DNA from 4 places in the Paenibacillus sp. NPDC056722 genome. Region 1 is predicted to be linked to each of the others. Evidence: riboswitches for the same ligand, from Rfam matches in the RefSeq annotation. Region 1 holds a riboswitch; each other region holds the start of a gene.
What was found. Region 1 has a riboswitch for cyclic di-AMP ahead of ACFRAM_RS27530 (C40 family peptidase). Riboswitches for the same ligand answer to the same signal wherever they lie in the genome.
Positions count from the first base shown of each region.

Region 2: linked by a shared signal. The riboswitch ahead of ACFRAM_RS21745 (TrkH family potassium uptake protein) and the one ahead of ACFRAM_RS27530 (C40 family peptidase) in region 1 are both predicted to bind cyclic di-AMP.
Region 3: linked by a shared signal. The riboswitch ahead of ACFRAM_RS27315 (resuscitation-promoting factor) and the one ahead of ACFRAM_RS27530 (C40 family peptidase) in region 1 are both predicted to bind cyclic di-AMP.
Region 4: linked by a shared signal. The riboswitch ahead of ACFRAM_RS23170 (hypothetical protein) and the one ahead of ACFRAM_RS27530 (C40 family peptidase) in region 1 are both predicted to bind cyclic di-AMP.

Region 1 covers NZ_JBHTYV010000021.1:25,860-30,502, reverse strand. Annotated here, with positions in the region: gene ACFRAM_RS27550 (hypothetical protein) at 1-271, shown strand, start outside; gene ACFRAM_RS27545 (4a-hydroxytetrahydrobiopterin dehydratase) at 493-780, shown strand; gene ACFRAM_RS27540 (c-type cytochrome) at 901-1,257, opposite strand; gene ACFRAM_RS27535 (GNAT family N-acetyltransferase) at 1,384-1,869, opposite strand; gene ACFRAM_RS27530 (C40 family peptidase) at 2,067-2,561, opposite strand; cyclic di-AMP (ydaO/yuaA leader) riboswitch at 2,566-2,707, opposite strand; gene ACFRAM_RS27525 (C40 family peptidase) at 3,089-3,571, opposite strand; cyclic di-AMP (ydaO/yuaA leader) riboswitch at 3,575-3,712, opposite strand; gene ACFRAM_RS27520 (hypothetical protein) at 3,930-4,643, opposite strand, start outside.
Region 2 covers NZ_JBHTYV010000010.1:150,425-155,067, forward strand. Annotated here, with positions in the region: gene ACFRAM_RS21730 (hypothetical protein) at 1-723, opposite strand, end outside; gene ACFRAM_RS21735 (ABC transporter ATP-binding protein) at 720-1,451, opposite strand; gene ACFRAM_RS21740 (GntR family transcriptional regulator) at 1,451-1,834, opposite strand; cyclic di-AMP (ydaO/yuaA leader) riboswitch at 2,103-2,275, shown strand; gene ACFRAM_RS21745 (TrkH family potassium uptake protein) at 2,368-3,726, shown strand; gene ACFRAM_RS21750 (potassium channel family protein) at 3,741-4,406, shown strand; gene ACFRAM_RS21755 (LysR family transcriptional regulator) at 4,472-4,643, opposite strand, start outside.
Region 3 covers NZ_JBHTYV010000020.1:47,046-51,688, reverse strand. Annotated here, with positions in the region: gene ACFRAM_RS27325 (HD domain-containing protein) at 1-827, shown strand, start outside; gene ACFRAM_RS27320 (TatD family hydrolase) at 882-1,652, shown strand; cyclic di-AMP (ydaO/yuaA leader) riboswitch at 1,852-2,079, shown strand; gene ACFRAM_RS27315 (resuscitation-promoting factor) at 2,363-3,526, shown strand; gene rnmV (ribonuclease M5) at 3,700-4,251, shown strand; gene rsmA (16S rRNA (adenine(1518)-N(6)/adenine(1519)-N(6))-dimethyltransferase RsmA) at 4,248-4,643, shown strand, end outside.
Region 4 covers NZ_JBHTYV010000012.1:112,491-117,133, reverse strand. Annotated here, with positions in the region: gene ACFRAM_RS23190 (GerAB/ArcD/ProY family transporter) at 1-479, shown strand, start outside; gene ACFRAM_RS23185 (RNA polymerase sigma factor) at 468-914, opposite strand; gene ACFRAM_RS23180 (hypothetical protein) at 953-1,450, opposite strand; gene ACFRAM_RS23175 (hypothetical protein) at 1,724-2,023, shown strand; cyclic di-AMP (ydaO/yuaA leader) riboswitch at 2,020-2,206, shown strand; gene ACFRAM_RS23170 (hypothetical protein) at 2,412-2,831, shown strand; gene kdpF (K(+)-transporting ATPase subunit F) at 2,957-3,034, shown strand; gene kdpA (potassium-transporting ATPase subunit KdpA) at 3,093-4,643, shown strand, end outside.

The DNA of each region.
Region 1 (4,643 bases):
TTATGCAGAAATCCTGAACGAATTGACAGAAGCAGCCTCACGTATTACCGACGGATTTTTATTTTTTGAAATGGACCCGGAGGAATGGCAGGAGCTGCCACAGGAGTCGAAGCTTGAGGTATGGGAAGCGCTTGCCGAGGATCTGTTCTATGCACTGGGCAATGAACCGGTCATTGAAGTGGGGAGCGGGGTTGTGATTTACGACAAGGATACACACCGGATCAATATTTTGCTCGGCGATGAGGACTTGGCCTCTGTTGTTCTGGTTTAATAGGAATACAGGTGAGCGGAATTTGCCGCAGTCTGCCGCCCGTGGTAAAATTGACGGAGCGGAGTACTATTTACCGGGATTGAAGAATACAATTAAACCGAAAATTGTCTTTATCCTGGCACATCCCTTGGACCTCAGAAGCTAAGGGATGTTTTGTTTAAACAAGCAAAGAGGCAAGGCGATCGGAACTTTGCTACTAATAAGGTAAGGGAGGTAATAATGTGCTACTTACAGAGGAAGAACTGATCGAGCAGATCGGCAAGCTGGAAGGCTGGAAGCTGGTGAAAAATACGATTACACGCAAATATATGTTCAGCGATTATATGAAGGGAATAGCCTTCGTCGATGCGGTGGCCGCCATTGCGGAGGCTTTTGACCACCATCCGCATATTACGATTGATTATAAAGCGGTCACGCTTCGCCTGACGACACATGAAGAGGGCGGAATTACGCCGTTGGACATTCGTGGTGCACAAGAGTTTAATGAAGCCTTCGAGAAGGCCCGCTAGTCAGTCGTATAGTCCTTTAACATAGCAATGGTAAAAGAATACTCATACATGCGAAAAAGCCCGTGTCGCAGGATGTAGATCCTGACACGGGCGTATTTGTGTTGTCTCTCTAATGAAGCTCTACTTCTTCTCAGCCAGCCATGTGGCCACGTTCGCAATTTCCTCCGGCGCCAGCTTTTCCTTGAAGGAAGGCATTTGGCCCCGTCCTTTGGTTACTATACTGTAAATCCCGGCAGCGTCATGCTGGCCACCTTCGTTTTTCAAGCTAGGTCCTATCCCGCCCTGAAGCTGATCGCCATGGCAGGTGATACAATTGGCTTTCACAGTCGCTTCTGCCTTGGCGGCATCAAGCTGAATTTCAGGCATAGTAGGCTTGTTCTGTTCCGCTACCTCTTCTTTACCTGGAAGTGTGAACATTAGAACTACCGCAAAGGCACAGGCGGCAAAAAACAATCCGCTCATGATCCATTTTTGCATCCCCAATCGTCCCTTCTATGTAAGCTGCTCCCTACATTATAGCGGAAGGTGAAGCGTTATCATAGCATTTGTGGCAAAAAAATGAACGACTATGCGATACTTCTCTAAACTTCCTTTAACAAAGCATCATTTCTCATAGACCATACAATAAAATGGTTTACTTCCAGTGGGTGTCATTCGTTCGTAAGTGTCAGTAATCGTAAAACCACTTTTTTGATAAGTCCGAATGGCCCGCTGATTCCAGGTTAGTACCTCCAAATCGATTTCCCGCTCAGGGTAGCGTAGAACTGCAGCTTGGACGATGGCACGGACAAAGTGTTGGCCCATTCCGTGACCACAAAGCTCTGGACGCATACCAATCCCCAGACGCACCACACCCTCCATCGGGAATAGCTGTGCGAAGCCACAGAGATCGCCTTCATCGTTCAGCACAGACACATACTGCTCACTGCGCAGCCGGGCATCGCCAAACTCAATGCCGAGCTCCTCCATCTGTTGCCAGGGCATCCAGCCATATATATTGTAAGGAGGCTCATAGCTCCATTGGCAGATGTCTTCGGCATGGCTGGTCTCCATGGGTACCACATGGAACGTAACAGGTAAATGAATCATCGGGTGAGACCTCCTTTCCACAGGATAAAGCTCTATAATTTAATTATATACAAAAAGCATAAGATCAGGCGCAGAAAGTCAGGAAAATGTTGTTTGGTGAATTTCAGGAGGGGTAATGAAGAGTAACAGAAACGACAAAAAAGCCCTTCTCCAGATTTCGATAAAATCGGGAAAAGGACTGGCTTATGACTTATAAATTATTGTACATCGTCAAAATCTTGAGCATCCGTCGCAAGCGCCTGATAAGCATCCGTGCTCATCACGCGTTTAGCACCCACATAACGACTAACATAATAGCTTTCACTCAGCGAGCTGATCGTTACACCACGAGAAGATGAAGCATGGGCGAATTTGCCTTCGCCAACATAAACGCCAACATGGGAGATTCCTTTGCCACTGGTATTGAAGAATACCAGGTCGCCCGCTCTAAGTTCATCACGGGACACCGTGGAGCCCATCTGATATTGGGAACCGGATTGGTGTGGTAGGTCAATACCGATCTTGTTGAAGACATACATTGTAAAACCAGAGCAATCAAATCCACTTGTAGTCGTGCCGCCAGCTACGTACTTGGTGCCGATAGCCTTGTCAATCACCTTATCCATCTTGGAATCGGCGAAAGCGCTTCCTGCTCCAATAGCGGTAAGCATCATTGAAAAGCCAAGCACTGCTGCTGCTAATTTCTTCTTCAAAAGTGTAAACCCCTTCCAATGCCTACGAGGTTAGCTTAAGGGTTCGGTTGAAGGTCCCCTATGACCCCTCTTCAAACAGGAGGTCAATTCACCCAAAGTGGTTCCCCCGTTTCCCTAATGATTAGGGAACTCGGCATATACCGTTGATTAGAATTAGACTGCTATATGAATACATGACAAAACCTTATAAAAAGGTGACTCAATAATTACAAAAATGTTACTAAAAACTCACTGCGCTAATTGTAACAAACACAGCGTCGCTTGGCAATCATTTATAGCATATTTGTGCGCAAAAAATGGGATTTTAAGAGCGGATTCTCACTATTAACGTTGAAAATAGAGGACAAACTAAATTTTCCAAAATTTATTGAGTTTTTTGGCGCAAAATATGATTCATCTATTCCAAAGAGGTGTATACGTATACTATAAAATAGGAAAAACCCGGAAATTGACTATGATGATAATCAAGTCTCCGGGCACAGTATAGGTATGAGGTTAAATGGAATGATTGTATTTTAGAGGTTAGTTTAGTCGTAGGCAACCGCTTTATAAGCAGTTGTGCTCATGATTCGTTTGGCACCAATGTAGCGATCAGCCCAGTATTTCTCACTCAGTGAGCTAATAATGACACCGTGGGAAGATGAGGATTGAGCAAATTTACCATTGCCGACGAAGATACCGACATGAGATACACCGTTGCCGAGTGTGTTGAAGAATACGAGGTCTCCTGGACGCATTTGACTGCGAGAGATGGAGGTTCCTGCGTTATATTGCGATTGGGATGTGCGCGGCAACGAAATGCCGATGCTTTTGTATACATATGTAGTGAATCCAGAACAATCAAATCCGGCCGTGCTTGTTCCTCCAGTTTTGTAGGAGGTTCCGAGGGTTTTTGTAATAACCGTGTCCATTTTGGAGTCTGCTGAAGCGCTATTGGTTCCGATACCGATGGCGAGTGACAAACCTAGTGTGGCTGTAACAATGATTTTCTTAAAATTCTGTCTGTTCAAAAGATGTACTCCTTCCAAGGCCTGCGAGGTTAGCTTAAGGGTTCGGTAGAAGGTCCCCTATGATCCCTCTCTTACGAGATCAATTCACCCAAAATATGGTTCCCCCACTTCCCGGTGCAAGGAATTCGGCGTTTTATGCACCTAAAGTGTGACGTATCGACAACTGCATACATGACATAAGCGTAGATATTAAGAAATACCTTCAAAAGATTACAAAGTTGTTACTAGTAGTACAGAAGCCATTGTATCAAACCCGTTACCATTTTGCAAATCGCTCTGCTGAAGATGACAAAAAAAGAGTCGCGGCTCCTGTTATCCAGGAACAGTGACTCTTCTAATATGCCCTGAGGGGACGGATTTATTGTGGAAATGCTTTACTTCTCCATAGGTCATATTGAGCCGCAATGCCCCACAATTTGAGGAGTGTGGACGGGAGCGGAAGGAGTTGGCGGATCAGGAGTGCAGGCAAGCCAGGGAAGTAAATAATCCCCAAGGCGTAGAACACCAAGAGCAGCAGACTGCCTGCTCCCATCACGATTGATACCCCTATCGCGGTGAGAAGGCACCGTAGGGCGATTAGCAGGGAGGAGAACATGCCAGTTCCGGCTGTATAACCAAACTGCATGTACAATAGCAGCAAGCGGATAACATATACATAGGCACACCAAGCCAGAATATAGGGAACACCGTTCAGCAGCAGCTTATAGTCCATTAAAGACGACAGCAGCAGTGCATATATCTTGGGTGCGAACCAGTAAACGGGCAGGAGGGCGAGTAGCCACTCTACCAGGCTGAAGATCAGCACGGACAGACCATGCTTTTTCATGCCGGGGAAAAAGAACAGACCGCGTTCTCCTGAGCGCTCCTGATGCAGCTCATGAAGCAGACCCGCCCGAATGAACGGGGAAATGAGCAGTCGCAGCAAGGTTAACCCTAACAGCAGGCATAGCCAGCGCTGTACGTCAGGGTCGGAGGTAAGACTATGCTGACCCTCGATGTAGAACAGCAGCCTGGCCATACCGCTGCCCCCCGCGTTGTGGTCGGGATACCGCAGTAGGACTGATACTACGGC
Region 2 (4,643 bases), on a different contig from region 1:
TTCGAGACCAGCCTTGGCAATCCAATGGATCAGCATGTAGCCCAGAGGCCAGCCAATCAGTAGAATTCCTACCGTATACAGCAGAATATAGGTCGGATTTAGGTATTGTATTTGCTCACCGTTCAAAGCAGTGGAGTTCAAGTAGGTGGCCAAAGCCATCAATGGCGACAGCCATAATAATGAAAAGGGAACGAACAGCAGCATTTTCCAGCCCATAAGAATGGTTCCTGCCAGCAATCCGCATACGATGGCGAGCGGAAAGATCGAAACCATAAAGAGTGCATGAGCGACTACTGTCAGGATGAGCTCTTTGAACAGAAGGTGCTCATAGTGTCCTGTCAGGTTGAAGAGTACATACAGTCCGATATTAGCAGCTATAACGATGGAAGCAAGATACAATCCATGCTTAAACAGGCTGATCGCCTTGGCATACAGCAGTAGCTTGCGGGGGTGCGGGAAATTCAGAATCCACTCCCGGCTACTATGGACTGTAAACAACAGCATATCGACTGAAGCAAGATACATAATGATCCCTACCATAAGAAAGGTGCCTGCTGTAAAAGGAGCTTGCAGGGAAGGCTGTCTGCCATGAAAGAGATACCATCCGATACCCAAGAGCAGAGCGAATAGGGATACAGTAATCCCTAAAAAAGATTTTTGGCCCCACTTAAACGGATTATAGCGGCTGTACTCCAGATCTGTTAACGCTCTAAGCGCTGTCATGCGAACACTTCCCTGTAACGGGATTCAACGGAATGACCGGACTGACGGAGCCGTTCCACATCCTCAATACCTTGTATCCGTCCGTTACCGATTAGAATTAGGCGGTCAAACAGTAGCTCCATTTCCCGGATATCATGTGTAGCAATCAAAAAGGTACGCTCACCATCAGCCATCTCGCCCACAACTGTGGATGCAATTTCCTCTCTGGAAATGAGGTCCACGCCAGTGAAGGGCTCATCGAGTATGACTAACGGAGCTTTGCGGGACAGGCAGGTCAGCAGTTGCAGTCTGGCTTCTTCCCCGCGGGATAAGGTTGAGATACGGGATTCCCTCTTAACGGAAAGCTGACCCATTAGTTGTTCTGCCTTCACATTGTCCCAATCGGGATATATGCCTTCAGCAAAGTGAAGCCAGCGCCCTACAGTCAGCCATCCAGGCAGGCTGCTGCGGTCCGGCAACAGGGATAACTGTCCTAGGCGGTCTACGCCGGCAGGTTCGCCGAAAATCTTCACAGAGCCGGAGTCTGGTGTAGCCAGTCCGGTGATCAGGCGTAATAGGGTAGACTTGCCCGCACCGTTAGGACCGAGCAGTCCAGTGATACTGCCTTGGGGAATATGGAAGCTAACGTCGTCCAAAATTGTTTTTTTCCTCGTGCGGAGCGTCAGGTTCTGACATTGCACGGCTGCCTTGAGTTCTGGCAGTGATGAAATATCTTTATTCGTACGCATCAAGATTCCTCCTTATCAAATTGCAGCATCTGCTCTGCTGACAGCCCCAGGCTGGCACCCGCAGCTTTAAATTGCCGCACGGCCTCCAGGATCATTTCCTTGCGAGCCTCCCCGATGACATCCTGTTCCCTCGTAACAAAGGTACCCTGTCCACGATAGGTGACAATCAGGCCCATTCGCTCCAGCTCCTGATAAGTTCTTGCAGCTGTAGTCGGATTCACGCCTCGGTCGGCTGCCAAATCCCTCACGGATGGCAGACGCGAGCCAAGCGGGATGAGACCGGTAACAATCCGGCCCCGGATGGCTTCGACGAATTGTTCATAGATGGGACGCGAGGGATTGATCTGAAATTGCTGCGGCAGCAGCTCCAAAGATTCTTCCATGACTTCCCCCTAGTAGGAATAATGTGTATGGGTATAGGTCATACACTTGTTGTGTGTAGTGTATCATTCCTCACCATACAATTTCAAGGTTAAAAGTTCTAGATATTCATGAAACCGTGAAAAACGATGCAATTACAGGAAAGTCACGGAAAAGGAATGAGAACAGGGTCTCCTGTGTTCCCGGTCACTCTTTAAGACATTATTTTATCCAAATATACTTAATAGTGTCTTTGTGATGTCAGGACAGAACGTATATAATTTGAATGCAATTAGATATAAGCCGAATTTCAATTGAAAACGGGGGAACCATATGAAGTGAAGGGTGCATACAGCGTAAGTTTGCGCCGATCTTCAGGGGTGAATTTCGTTCCGGGAACGAATAGGGCACTGCAGCTGCCCGAATCCGTCAGCTAACCTCGTAGGCTTCAGAACACTGCAGGAACCAAGGGGAGAGGCATTGGTGTTCCAGTGCTTTTTTTGTTTGGCATTCTAATGATATACAACGTCAATTTATTATAGTGAGAGGTGAGGATTTGGCTTCGCCATTCCCCAGGTTGAACCGTTTTACAATATTGAAGCTTTCCCCGCCTCAGACGCTGGTACTCGGTTTTGCGGCGATCATTTTGATTGGTACGCTGCTGCTGATGCTTCCGGTTGCCAGTCGGACGGGACATTCATTGAACTTTATAGATGCGCTATTTACAGCAACTTCTGCTACCTGTGTTACGGGGCTGGTAGTTGTGGACACCGGCACGTATTTTTCCCTTTTTGGGCAGACCGTCATTATGATCCTGATTCAGGTTGGCGGCCTGGGCTTCATGACGATGGCAACACTCTTTGCTCTGGTGTTAAAGCGGAAAATATCGCTGCGCGACCGACTTATTCTGCAGGAGGCCATGAACCAGAACTCGATGGAAGGCATTGTACGGCTCATCCGTCGGGTGCTGATCTATTCACTCATGATCGAGGGGAGTGCGGCACTGCTGCTGTCGATACGCTGGGCGTTTGATATGCCGCTCGGCAAGGCGATTTACTTTGGACTGTTCCATTCCATTTCCATGTTCAACAATGCAGGTTTTGACCTGTTCGGCCATTACCGCAGCCTGATGGGATATGTCAATGATCCTGTAGTGAATCTGATTGTCATGTTCCTGATTGTCACCGGTGGGCTTGGGTTTATCGTAATTGCCGATATCGTCGATTACCGGCGCAAGCGCAGGTTGTCGCTGCACAGCAAGGTGGTATTATCCACAACCGCAGCGCTGATTCTGGCGGGCACGCTCGTGATTTTTGTATTTGAATTTACGAATCCGCGGAGCATGGGCTCCCTGAACATTGGCGGCAAAATACTGGCTGCATTCTTCCAGTCCGTTACACCGCGTACGGCCGGGGCCAATACACTGGATATTTCCGGGCTACGCCAGGCTACGCAATTTTTTATCGTGATTCTAATGTTTATCGGTGCTTCTCCCGGTTCTACCGGGGGCGGGATCAAAACAACGACCTTTACGCTCATGATCGGCGCTGTAATCTCCATGCTGCGTGGGCGTGAGGATATAGTATTCTTCCGTTACCGGCTGGCACAGGAGCGGGTGTTCAAAGCACTGACCATCACCTTGCTCGCTCTGCTATTGATTGTCACTGTATCTATGGTGCTCTCGACGACGGAGGGACGCGACTTTTTGGAGATTTTGTTCGAGACGACTTCGGCTTTCGCGACCGTGGGGCTGAGCATGGGGTTGACGCCGGAGCTGTCGTTAGTCGGCAAAATCCTCATCTGTCTCACTATGTTCGCTGGCAGGCTGGGACTATTGACGCTGGCCTATGCACTTGGCCCAAAACAGGGCAAACCATTGTATCAGTATCCGGAAGGCAAAATGATTATTGGATAAGGAGTTATCGGGAGATGAAACCACAGCAATTTGTAGTAATTGGGCTGGGACGGTTCGGTTCAAGCTTGGCGCTTGAGCTGATGGATATGGGCTATGAGGTGCTCGGAGTGGACCATCTGGAAGAACGGGTGGAGGAGATGAGCGACAAGCTCACCCATGCGGTGATGGCGGATGCCACAGACGAGGGCATTTTGCGTTCGCTCGGTGTCCGAAATTTTGACTGTGGTATTGTAGCCATTGGCGATAATATGGAGCGTAGTATTCTGACAGCCATTCTGCTGAAGGAGCTTGGTGTCAAGCAGGTGGTGGCCAAGGCTATATCTATTCTTCATGGACGCGCCTTGACCAAGCTGGGTGTGGACCGGGTGATTTTCCCCGAGCGGGATATGGGGGTTCGGGTGGCTCACCAGTTAGTCACTCCCAATCTGCTGGATTATATCGAAATATCCAAGGATTATAAAATTGTCGAGATGAATGTTCCATCCTGTATGGATGGCAAGAGTCTGTCCCAGCTGAATACCCGGGCCAAATACGGGTGCAGCATCATTGCCATCAATAGGGAGAGTGGAATTATCGTCGCTCCGACTGCGCTGGATTCCTTGTACGAAGGTGATATTATGGTCGTCATCGGCTCCAATGAGGGTATTGACCAATTTGAGGAAGAAGCCGTTAACCTGTAATTGTTTATGCCAAAAACCCGTCTGCGGCTTGTCCGCAGGCGGGTTTTTTAGAGCAAAGCCTCTTCTCAATCGGTCAGCTTCGGCAGAAATACTTCTTCTGTCACCTGCACCAGTGAGCGGGCAGCACCGCTTAGCCCGCCGCCGTCCCGGTAGATCAGACAGGTAGTCCGCTGGGTCTGCTCCAGCTCCTTGATATGCAGCGAGACGAGCCCGCTGCCATTCAGCAGCTCGGGACGC
Region 3 (4,643 bases), on a different contig from region 1:
AAACCTATGAGCACGCAATTGTTGTCAATTTGGTGTCTAGTCCCCTCGATGCTGACCGGATGGATTATCTTCTGCGGGATGCTTATTACACTGGTGTGAATTACGGTACGATTGATATCGATCGAATTCTGCGGGTGCTCCGTCCCTATAATGGAAGAGTTGTAGTTAAGGAATCAGGAATGCATGCGATAGAGGACTATCTGATGTCGCGGTATCAAATGTACTGGCAGGTATATTTTCATCCGGTAACCCGGAGTTCTGAAATTATTTTAAGACAGATTTTCCGCCGGGCCAAAGAGCTGTACTTAGAGGGGTATAATTTTAAATTTATGATTCATCCACTAGGTGACTTGCTTCAGGGGGAAGTGACAGTGCAGCAGTATTTGCTGCTAGATGAAGCGTTAGTTCAAACGGCCTTCATGCAATGGACACTGGAGGAGGATGGACTGCTAAGCGACTTGTGCAGCCGGTTTATTCATCGTAAACTGTATAAATATGTGGAGACGGAGAGTCTCAATCCGGAGACGATTGACGAAATCCGCCGCAGTTTTGCGGGAGCCGGGCTGGACCCGGAATATGATCTGGAAATTGATTTTCCGTCAGACCTTCCGTATGATGTGTTTCGTCCAGGAGAGGGTTTTGACAGCAATCAAATATTGCTGCTTGACCGGAAGGATCGGCTCCGTGAAATCTCGGAGGTTTCAGATATTGTACGTTCCATCAGCGGCATTCACCGTGGAAGATATCACCTATATTTTCCTCAAGATAAGCTGAATAAGGCGCTTTCACAACTGCCTGACTCTGTTGCTGAAATATTCGCAAAATAAAGATTAAATAGTTATTTTTGAACATAGAGACCAAGACCGGGAGGACAACAGTACATGTACTTATTCGACACACATACCCATCTGGATGCTCCGCAATTCGACGAGGACCGCGAACAGGTCATTGCTCGTGCGGTAGAGGCCGGTGTCAGCAAAATGATTAATATCGGATTCAATCGGGAGACGATCCCAACCACGATGCAGCTCGCAGAAAAGTATGATTATATTTATGCAGCAGTGGGGTGGCATCCACAGGATGCGATTGACATGAAGGAGGGGGACCTTGATTGGATTGCCTCGCTATGCAGCCACAAAAAGGTCGTCGCCATTGGTGAGATCGGACTCGATTATTACTGGGATACCTCACCGAAGGACGTGCAGCACGAGGTCTTCCGCAAGCAGATCGGACTAGCCCGCGAGCTGAAAATGCCAATCTGTATTCATAATCGGGATGCCCATGAGGATGTAGTGCGAATTCTTCGCGAGGAGAAGGCTAACGAGGTTGGCGGTGTAATGCATTCCTTCTCGGGTAGCTGGGAAACAGCGAAAATGTGCCTGGATTTGGGATTCCACTTATCCTTCGGAGGACCGATAACGTTCAAGAATGCAAGGGTTCCCAAAGAGGTGCTGGCGCAGACGCCGCTGGACCGTTTATTGATCGAAACAGACTCCCCGTATCTGACGCCACACCCCTTCCGTGGGAAGCGAAATGAGAGCGCTCATGTCAAGTTGGTGGCAGAAGCTGCGGCAGAAATTAAAGGGATAACTTGGGAGGAATTGGCTGAAATTACGTATGCGAACGCACTGGAACGATTTGGCATTGAGTGAAATCGGGAGGAAACACGGTGAAAAATAGAGTATAGCCGATGTATTAAACTTTTTTAACAAAAAAACAGCCGAATATTACAATATTTTAACCATATATTTGCGTAAACGTGGTTGAATCGTCCTTTACAACATGCATCAAAACAGGATATCATCTTTTCAGTGCAGTGAGCTGTTGTTACAGTGACAGCCCACGCTATCATGGATCGTCTCGCTGAGTCTCCGTATGGAGAACGGGGGAACCAATATTGTTTGCCGTATACAGAGCACATCAAGTACAGCTTAGAATGCCGCAGACAGTAGTTGATTTCTTCACGTGGTCTTTGGGGTGAATTTTAGGGCAACCGCCGTGAGCGGGTGACCCGAGATAGGGCGTCTCTCTTTCGTCCGAACCCGACAGCTAACCCCGTAAGCGAAAGTAAGAGAGGAAACCTCGTGCATGAGCCGCGTATTCTGACATCGGAGAAGCCACGAAAGAGTCCTCATAGAACTCTTTTAGGCTTCTTTTATTTTGAATATTGCGCATGTACCCTGCATACTGTTATATAACAGATGTGGGGGGAGCACTATGCCGGGCAGGCGATCCATGAGCAGGAGACGCAAAGGTATTGCAAATAGCGTGTCCTGTGACAATCTCGAATAGTTTCGTCCGAATGATAACAGTCATCTTGGTATACAGCTGACGACGGGGCTATGTAAGGAGGATGGAGAGAATGGGCGTATTCCAACCAGAAGTATCCCATGATTCGCAATCATCCAGCAGGTCTTACGCTTTACGGTGGGAACAAGTGAACTTTCGCGTACTTTCACTTGCCGGCGTGTTATCGATTTTGATCACGCTGATCATTCTGCTGTACGTGCACGGTCAAAGCAGCAAGCAGATCACTTTAGTAATTGACGGGAAAACGCAGTCTCTGGAAACGCGTGAAGCGATTCTCAGTGATGCACTAGCAAAAGAGCAAATTTCGCTGCAGCCGCATGATCAACTATCTATAGGCCTTAGTGATGAAATAAAAGACGGCGACCGTGTCGTGATTAACCGTGCGCAGCCATTCAGTCTTACTGCGGATGGTGCAAAAAAGATTTTTTATACGACCGAGAAAACAATCGGTCAGGCCATCAAGAAGCTGGGTATTGCCCTCGAAGGCCATGATAAGATTTTCCCTTCGCTAGATACCACTATCTCTGCCAATATGGATATCAAGATTGTCCGCATTAACAAACAAACTGTACAACGGACAACGAACTTGCCATATCGAGTCATCAAGACGGCAGACCCCTCCCTTACCAAGGGAACAGTTAGAGTGGCACAGGCGGGCGCACCAGGCGTCATGATCCAGCACATCGAAAAGATTTATCAAGACGGTGAACTGGCTTCCATGCGTATGGTTGGGAAAGAAGTTCAGACGGTGACCAAAGACAAGATTATCGCCGTTGGCACAAAGCCTCTCCCTAAACCTGTTACAGTGGCCCAAACAACAACTTCCAAAACAGCTAATGCTACCATTTCAACAAAAACCAGTGCCAAGAGCAGCAATGTCGCCACTAAATCGGGCGTCAATTTTGAATACAAGAAATTAATCAAGAACGTCTCGATGACTGCTTATTCTTCAGAAGAACCGGGCATTGGAACTCGTACCGCCTCCGGCACACGCGTAACGGAAGGACGTACGATTGCAGTGGACCCTAATGTAATTCCTATCGGTTGGTGGGTATATATCGAAGGCCTTGGCTTCCGCCGTGCAGAAGATACTGGTGGTGCTATCAAAGGCAATAAGGTGGATGTCTACTACGATTCGTTGAACCATGCACGTAACTTCGGACGCAAGTCGCGTACGGTGTATGTGATTGGACCTGTAAAACCGGAGCTTAACTAAGTCCTGGCTTTTGCAAAATTAGGTTGAATCAGCTATAGTGAGGGTAGCAGTTAAGAATAACATGTGCTCATGAAATGATCGCAGAGCTACCGCTCATCACTTATACATTCTTTAGCCAAAAAGAAGGGGAGCGAATCCTCTTCTTTTTGCGTTTACGAGAAGGAGTCAACACTATGATCAAGGAAGTGATCGTTGTCGAAGGCAAGAGCGACACGATAGCCATCAAGCGGGCGGTACAGGCTGATACCATTGAGACTGGCGGCTCCGCGGTGGACAAGAAGGTGATTGCCAAAATCGCGCTCGCCATGGAGCGGCGGGGGGTAATCATTCTAACCGATCCGGACCATGCAGGAGAGCGTATCCGTAAGATCGTTTCAAGCAAGGTGCCAGGCTGCAAGCATGCCTTCATCCCCGAGAAGGATGCGACCCGCAAGGGTGACATTGGCGTGGAGAATGCTACACCTGAGGCGATTCGCCACGCGCTGGCACATGTACATACGTCCTTTGAGGGCGCACCGGCCCTGATCGGGCTGGATGACCTGATGGCGGCAGGTATGCTCGTGCATCCCCGGGCCGCAGAGCGGCGGATGGCACTTGGCAATCTGCTTGGTATTGGGTACTGCAATGGCAAGCAGCTCTTCAAGCGGCTTGCAATGTTTGGTATTACGCGGGAGGAGTTTGCCGGAGCCCTCGCCCAAATTGAACAGGGAGGCATAACTTCATGACTGACAAAGAGAGCGTTTCAACCCCTAAACGGACAAAGGAAATCATTCAACGGTACGGATTCTCATTCAAAAAAAGTTTGGGCCAGAACTTTCTGATTGACCAGAATATTCTCGACAAAATTGTAAATGCTGCTGAACTGGACGATACTGCAGGTGCTTTGGAGATCGGTCCTGGAATCGGGGCGCTGACAGAGCGCCTGGCACAAACGGCGGGTGCAGTAACGGCGGTCGAAATCGACAGACGGCTGATCCCGATTTTGAAGGATGTACTGTCACCATATCCCCATGTAAAGGTTCGTAATGATGATGTCCTGAAGGTGGACTTACAGCAACTGTTCAAGGAGGACTTTGCCTCCGTAGATCGAGTAAGCGTAGTTGCTAACTTGCCCTAC
Region 4 (4,643 bases), on a different contig from region 1:
ATGTGGTTACCAGCAAGACTACGGAAAGGGATTATTTAATCGGGGTTTTCCTTGGAGGGATGGCTATCTGTTCTATTATCTTGCTTACCCTTCTCGTGATTGGACCTAACCTGGCCTCTAGTTATCTCTACGCTACCTATGCCGCCGCACAAAAAATCAACGTGGGGAACTTTCTGCAGCGGGTGGAGGCCATACTGGCTATCAATTGGATTTTATCTACATTTTTCAAAACAATCCTGGACTTCTATGCTTTCCTGCTCGGGACCGCGCAACTCTTCAAGCTACGTGATTATCGTCCGTTGTCTATTCCTGGGGGCATGCTTGTCTTTGGGTTGGCGTTCGCGATCACGACCAATACCGTTTATTTCGATTATATCGTTGATTATTATATCTTCTGGGATTTCACCTGTGCGTTTGTCCTTCCGCTGATGCTATATATGGTGTACAAGTTCAGGAGCCAGACGATGTTAAGCAAGTAGTGAGGAAGAATCGTGGGCCGTGCGCATGTCTTCGCGCAGGGCTCTTAGCTGTATCTTCAGCTCCGGGACGGGGAGATGCAGAATGGTGCTGATATCTGCCAAGGGAAGGCCCAAGCCGTAGCGCAGTGCGGAGAGGACGAGCCGGTTGCCCGCCGGCTGTCCAGGCTCGCCCGCCAGGCGTGCGGCGGGCGTAAGTGAGCATTGCGACAGGCAGGTCTGGTAGACCTGGATGGAGCCGGGCAGGGAAGAACCAGGCGTTAGCCGGGAGGACCTGCCCAGCGCTGTGAAGGTGTGGACCGCAGCCTGCTCAGCGAGCTGCGGGTCCTTCAGCAGCAGGATACACAGAGTGTAGACGCTGTCTGCGTATTGCTCCACCAGCCCGCGGAAGGCGGGCAGGGAGCGGCGGGCTGATTTTGCGGGTAAAGGGGCGGACATCGTGCGCACCTTCCTTTCGAAGTGGAAGAATGTTGACATTACAGAATGGAATAATAGGCGACGGAGTGTTCCACCAGCCAGTCTGTGTCCATGCTGATCCATGCTGGCGGCGATGAGGAAGCTCCAGGAAGTTGTTCCACGGATAGATGGAGCAGCTTAGACTTTCGATTCTCCTGCCGGAACATTCCGGCAAGGACAGGCGGGTACAGAGTTGCCTGCAAATCCTGCAAGGCGGTCTGTACCATTGCAAACTGGCTCGGTTGCCAGCTCTGGCTGGTAACCTGCGTAACCCCGACAGCTTCACTCAGGCTACATTGCCGGATACACCGCAGAAAGTTACCCCATCTTACCAGGTCGACCCCTTTTCCCTCGGCTAGGATGCTGCACAACCCCCAGCCGCAGTCTCTCTGACAGGATAACTTCAGGATGATGTACAATGGTTTTTCACAATCGGCTGTGGAGCCATGGATAGCCGCGGAAGCAGGGACAGCAAAGAGTTCTATTCGTGTCAGCTTATGATGTTGTTCTATGTCCACTTTGAATCCTCCCCGAAGCGGTAGCCCATTTAATAACTATGGCCGCCGTCATCGCAACACAATACGCCAAAGTACACCCGCGTCAGGCTCTTCGGATCCAGAAGTTCTGGATGTGTACCAAAATAATAGTTGTTCATTTCCTTTTAGCTAATGATGTGATCGTAATCCGAATCATACGCCGCACCGCTTTCTTTTGTAAAAAGAGAAAATCTTTCATAGTAACGTCTATCCGCGGAATTTCAGCAACCAAGGGAGAGAAAGGGGACTAAAAGCATGTTTATTGCCCGTTATGAGGCCTCTATCTTCCTCAAGCACCGCTTTTCATATTTACACGGAAAACGGGCGAAAACCTTGAAATCCCATCCTTTGGAGAAAAAGATTTCTGATCTGCCTAAAATTTTCGATAATCGTGACAAAAACGTGAAAATAGGAGAAATAGAGAGATTGAACATCAAGAAAGCGCTACCTGATATGAAAAGGGTTTTCTTTATGCATTATTTTGGCATCCTTGACGTTTTACAAGAATTCCTGCGCGAGAGTATGATTACATCTGTTTCAACCACAACCGAATAGTTGATCCGCTTAATTTCCGTCAAGGAAAGCGGGGGAACCAACAATCGGCAGCCGATGTGAGAGTCGGAGCCGGTTATGGGGTGAATCCTGTATGGATGCGTCAAATGTGCATCTGTGCGGGTAGGGCGACTCTCACCGCCCGAATCCGACAGCTAACCTCGTAAGCGTATGTAGAGAGGATGAGTGCAATGTGACCGTTAGCGAGCCACAGAGGTAATCCTTTGTGGTTTTTTGCTGTGCTTTTATAAGCAAAACGCTTGTAAGGCAGCGTCTGGTGACGTGACACAGCCACAGATGGCTGTGCCCGAAAATGACGATAGGTCATGATCCTTTCGGAGATTTTCGTTGCCTCCTTGTTGTTGTACTAGAGCAGGAGGAGATAAGAGATATGGCGGATCAGATAGAATATGTGCTGGTATGCGCACCGACAAAAGCCGGAGAGCATTTTATCAAGATTTTAAAATTTAGAGGCATCCCTGTAGCAGGGTTGACGAACAATCAGGAGGAGAAGGAGCGTTTAGAGGAACTGGGAGTTGAGAACACTATTCTTGTAGATACCCGTCACCAGAAAACGTGGTTTCGTCCATCTTTTCCAGTAAGCCGTGTCTATCTGTTCGAGAGCAGCTTTACGCTGTGCTGCCGTTACATCCAGATGTGCCGGGCCTGGACCACACAGCCCATCTTTGTCATCACATCCTCCTTGAATCCCAGATTGGTCTATAAAAGACTGGGTGCAAGTTATGTCATCTATTCCCATAGCGGGGATGCCGTTTTTTTGGCGGATAAATCATCCCGTGATCAGGGATAAACAAAGGGGCTGGAAACAATGCTGGACCTGTATATGATTGCTGCGCTGGCCGTTACGTACGGCTTATTCTATGGATTTGTACAATGGTGTTCGAATGTAGCCCGGGATGCAGGGGGGCATGAGCGGTGATTGTGATTATTGCTGTGACTTTGCTGCTGTTCATCTATCTGGTATATGCGCTGATTCACCCGGAGAAATTTTAGCTACATCTAACGCTAGGAATGGGAACAGAAATAGAAGTCTTGCTAAGGAGGGACATTCATGGGCACTCTGCAAATGGTCGTAGTTATCTTAATCCTGCTGCTTCTGGTGAAGCCAGTGGGCACCTATGTGTATCATGTATTTTCGGGTGAGCCGAATCGCACAGACCGATGGTTTGGTCGTACAGAGAATGGCATCTACCGCCTGATAGGGCTGAAGCAGCGCGAAGGGATGTCCTGGAAGAAATACGCGCTAAGCTTCATTTTAACGAATATCGTGCTGGTAGCCTTTAGTTATATCATTCTGCGAGTGCAGCGGGGACTGCCGCTTAATCCAAATGGGATAGGAGATATGGAGCAGACGCTCACGTTCAACACGGTAATCAGTTTTATGACAAATACGAATCTTCAGCATTACAGCGGAGAGACTGGTTTGTCCTATTTCTCGCAAATGGCTGTGATTACGATGATGATGTTCACCTCTGCTGCCAGCGGCTTCTCCGTGGCGATAGCGTTTGTCAGAGGAATCACCGGGCGGGAATCGTTGGGGAATTTTTTTGAAGACTTTGTAAAAGCACATGTGCGGATCTTTCTGCCGCTGGCATTATTGGTAACGCTGATTCTGGTGGGCTTGCATGTGCCGCAGACACTGAAGCCTACGCTTGACGTCACAACACTTGAGGGCCAGACGCAACACATTGCGATAGGGCCTGTGGCTTCACTGGAATCGATCAAACATCTCGGAACAAACGGTGGCGGGTTCTTCGGGGCCAACTCGGCGCATCCGTTCGAGAATCCAAGTCCGCTTACGAATGTGCTGGAGATTCTTTCGATGTGGATGCTGCCCGCAGCGCTTCCGTACACGTACGGCATGTTTGCCAAAAACAAACGCCAGGGCTGGGTGATTTTCACCGCGATGATGACGCTCTTCGTGCTGCTGCTGGGGCTGAACTATTATGCGGAAACCCGTGGGAATCCGGCGATCAACGCCTTGGGCATCGAATCCTCACAGGGCAGCATGGAAGGCAAAGAAGTTCGCTTCGGGATTCCACAGTCCTCCCTGTTCACAACGGTAACAACCGCGGCGACCACAGGCAGTGTGAACAATATGCATGACACGCTGACACCGCTTGGTGAGATTACGCCGCTGGCGCTTATGATGCTGAACAATGTGTTTGGCGGTAAGGGTGTAGGGCTGATTAATATGCTGATGTATGCGATTATGGGTGTTTTCCTGTGCGGACTCATGGTCGGCAGAACCCCGGAATTCCTTGGAAGGAAGATCGAAGCCAGGGAGATGAAGCTGATCGCCATTGCGATCCTGATTCACCCGCTCATTATCCTGGTACCGACCGCGGGGGCCTTCCTGACAGAGCTCGGCAAAGGTTCAATTACCAATCCGGGCTTTCACGGGATGACTCAAGTGTTATATGAATATGTCTCCTCGGCCGCCAATAACGGCTCCGGCTTTGAGGGACTGGCGGATAATACCTCCTTCTGGAATATAACGACCGGGATCGTCATGCTGCTGGGCCGATACGTCTCCGTTATCGCTATGCTGGCGGTTGCCGGGTCCTTGCTCCGCAAGAACACCGTGCCGGAGACTACCGGA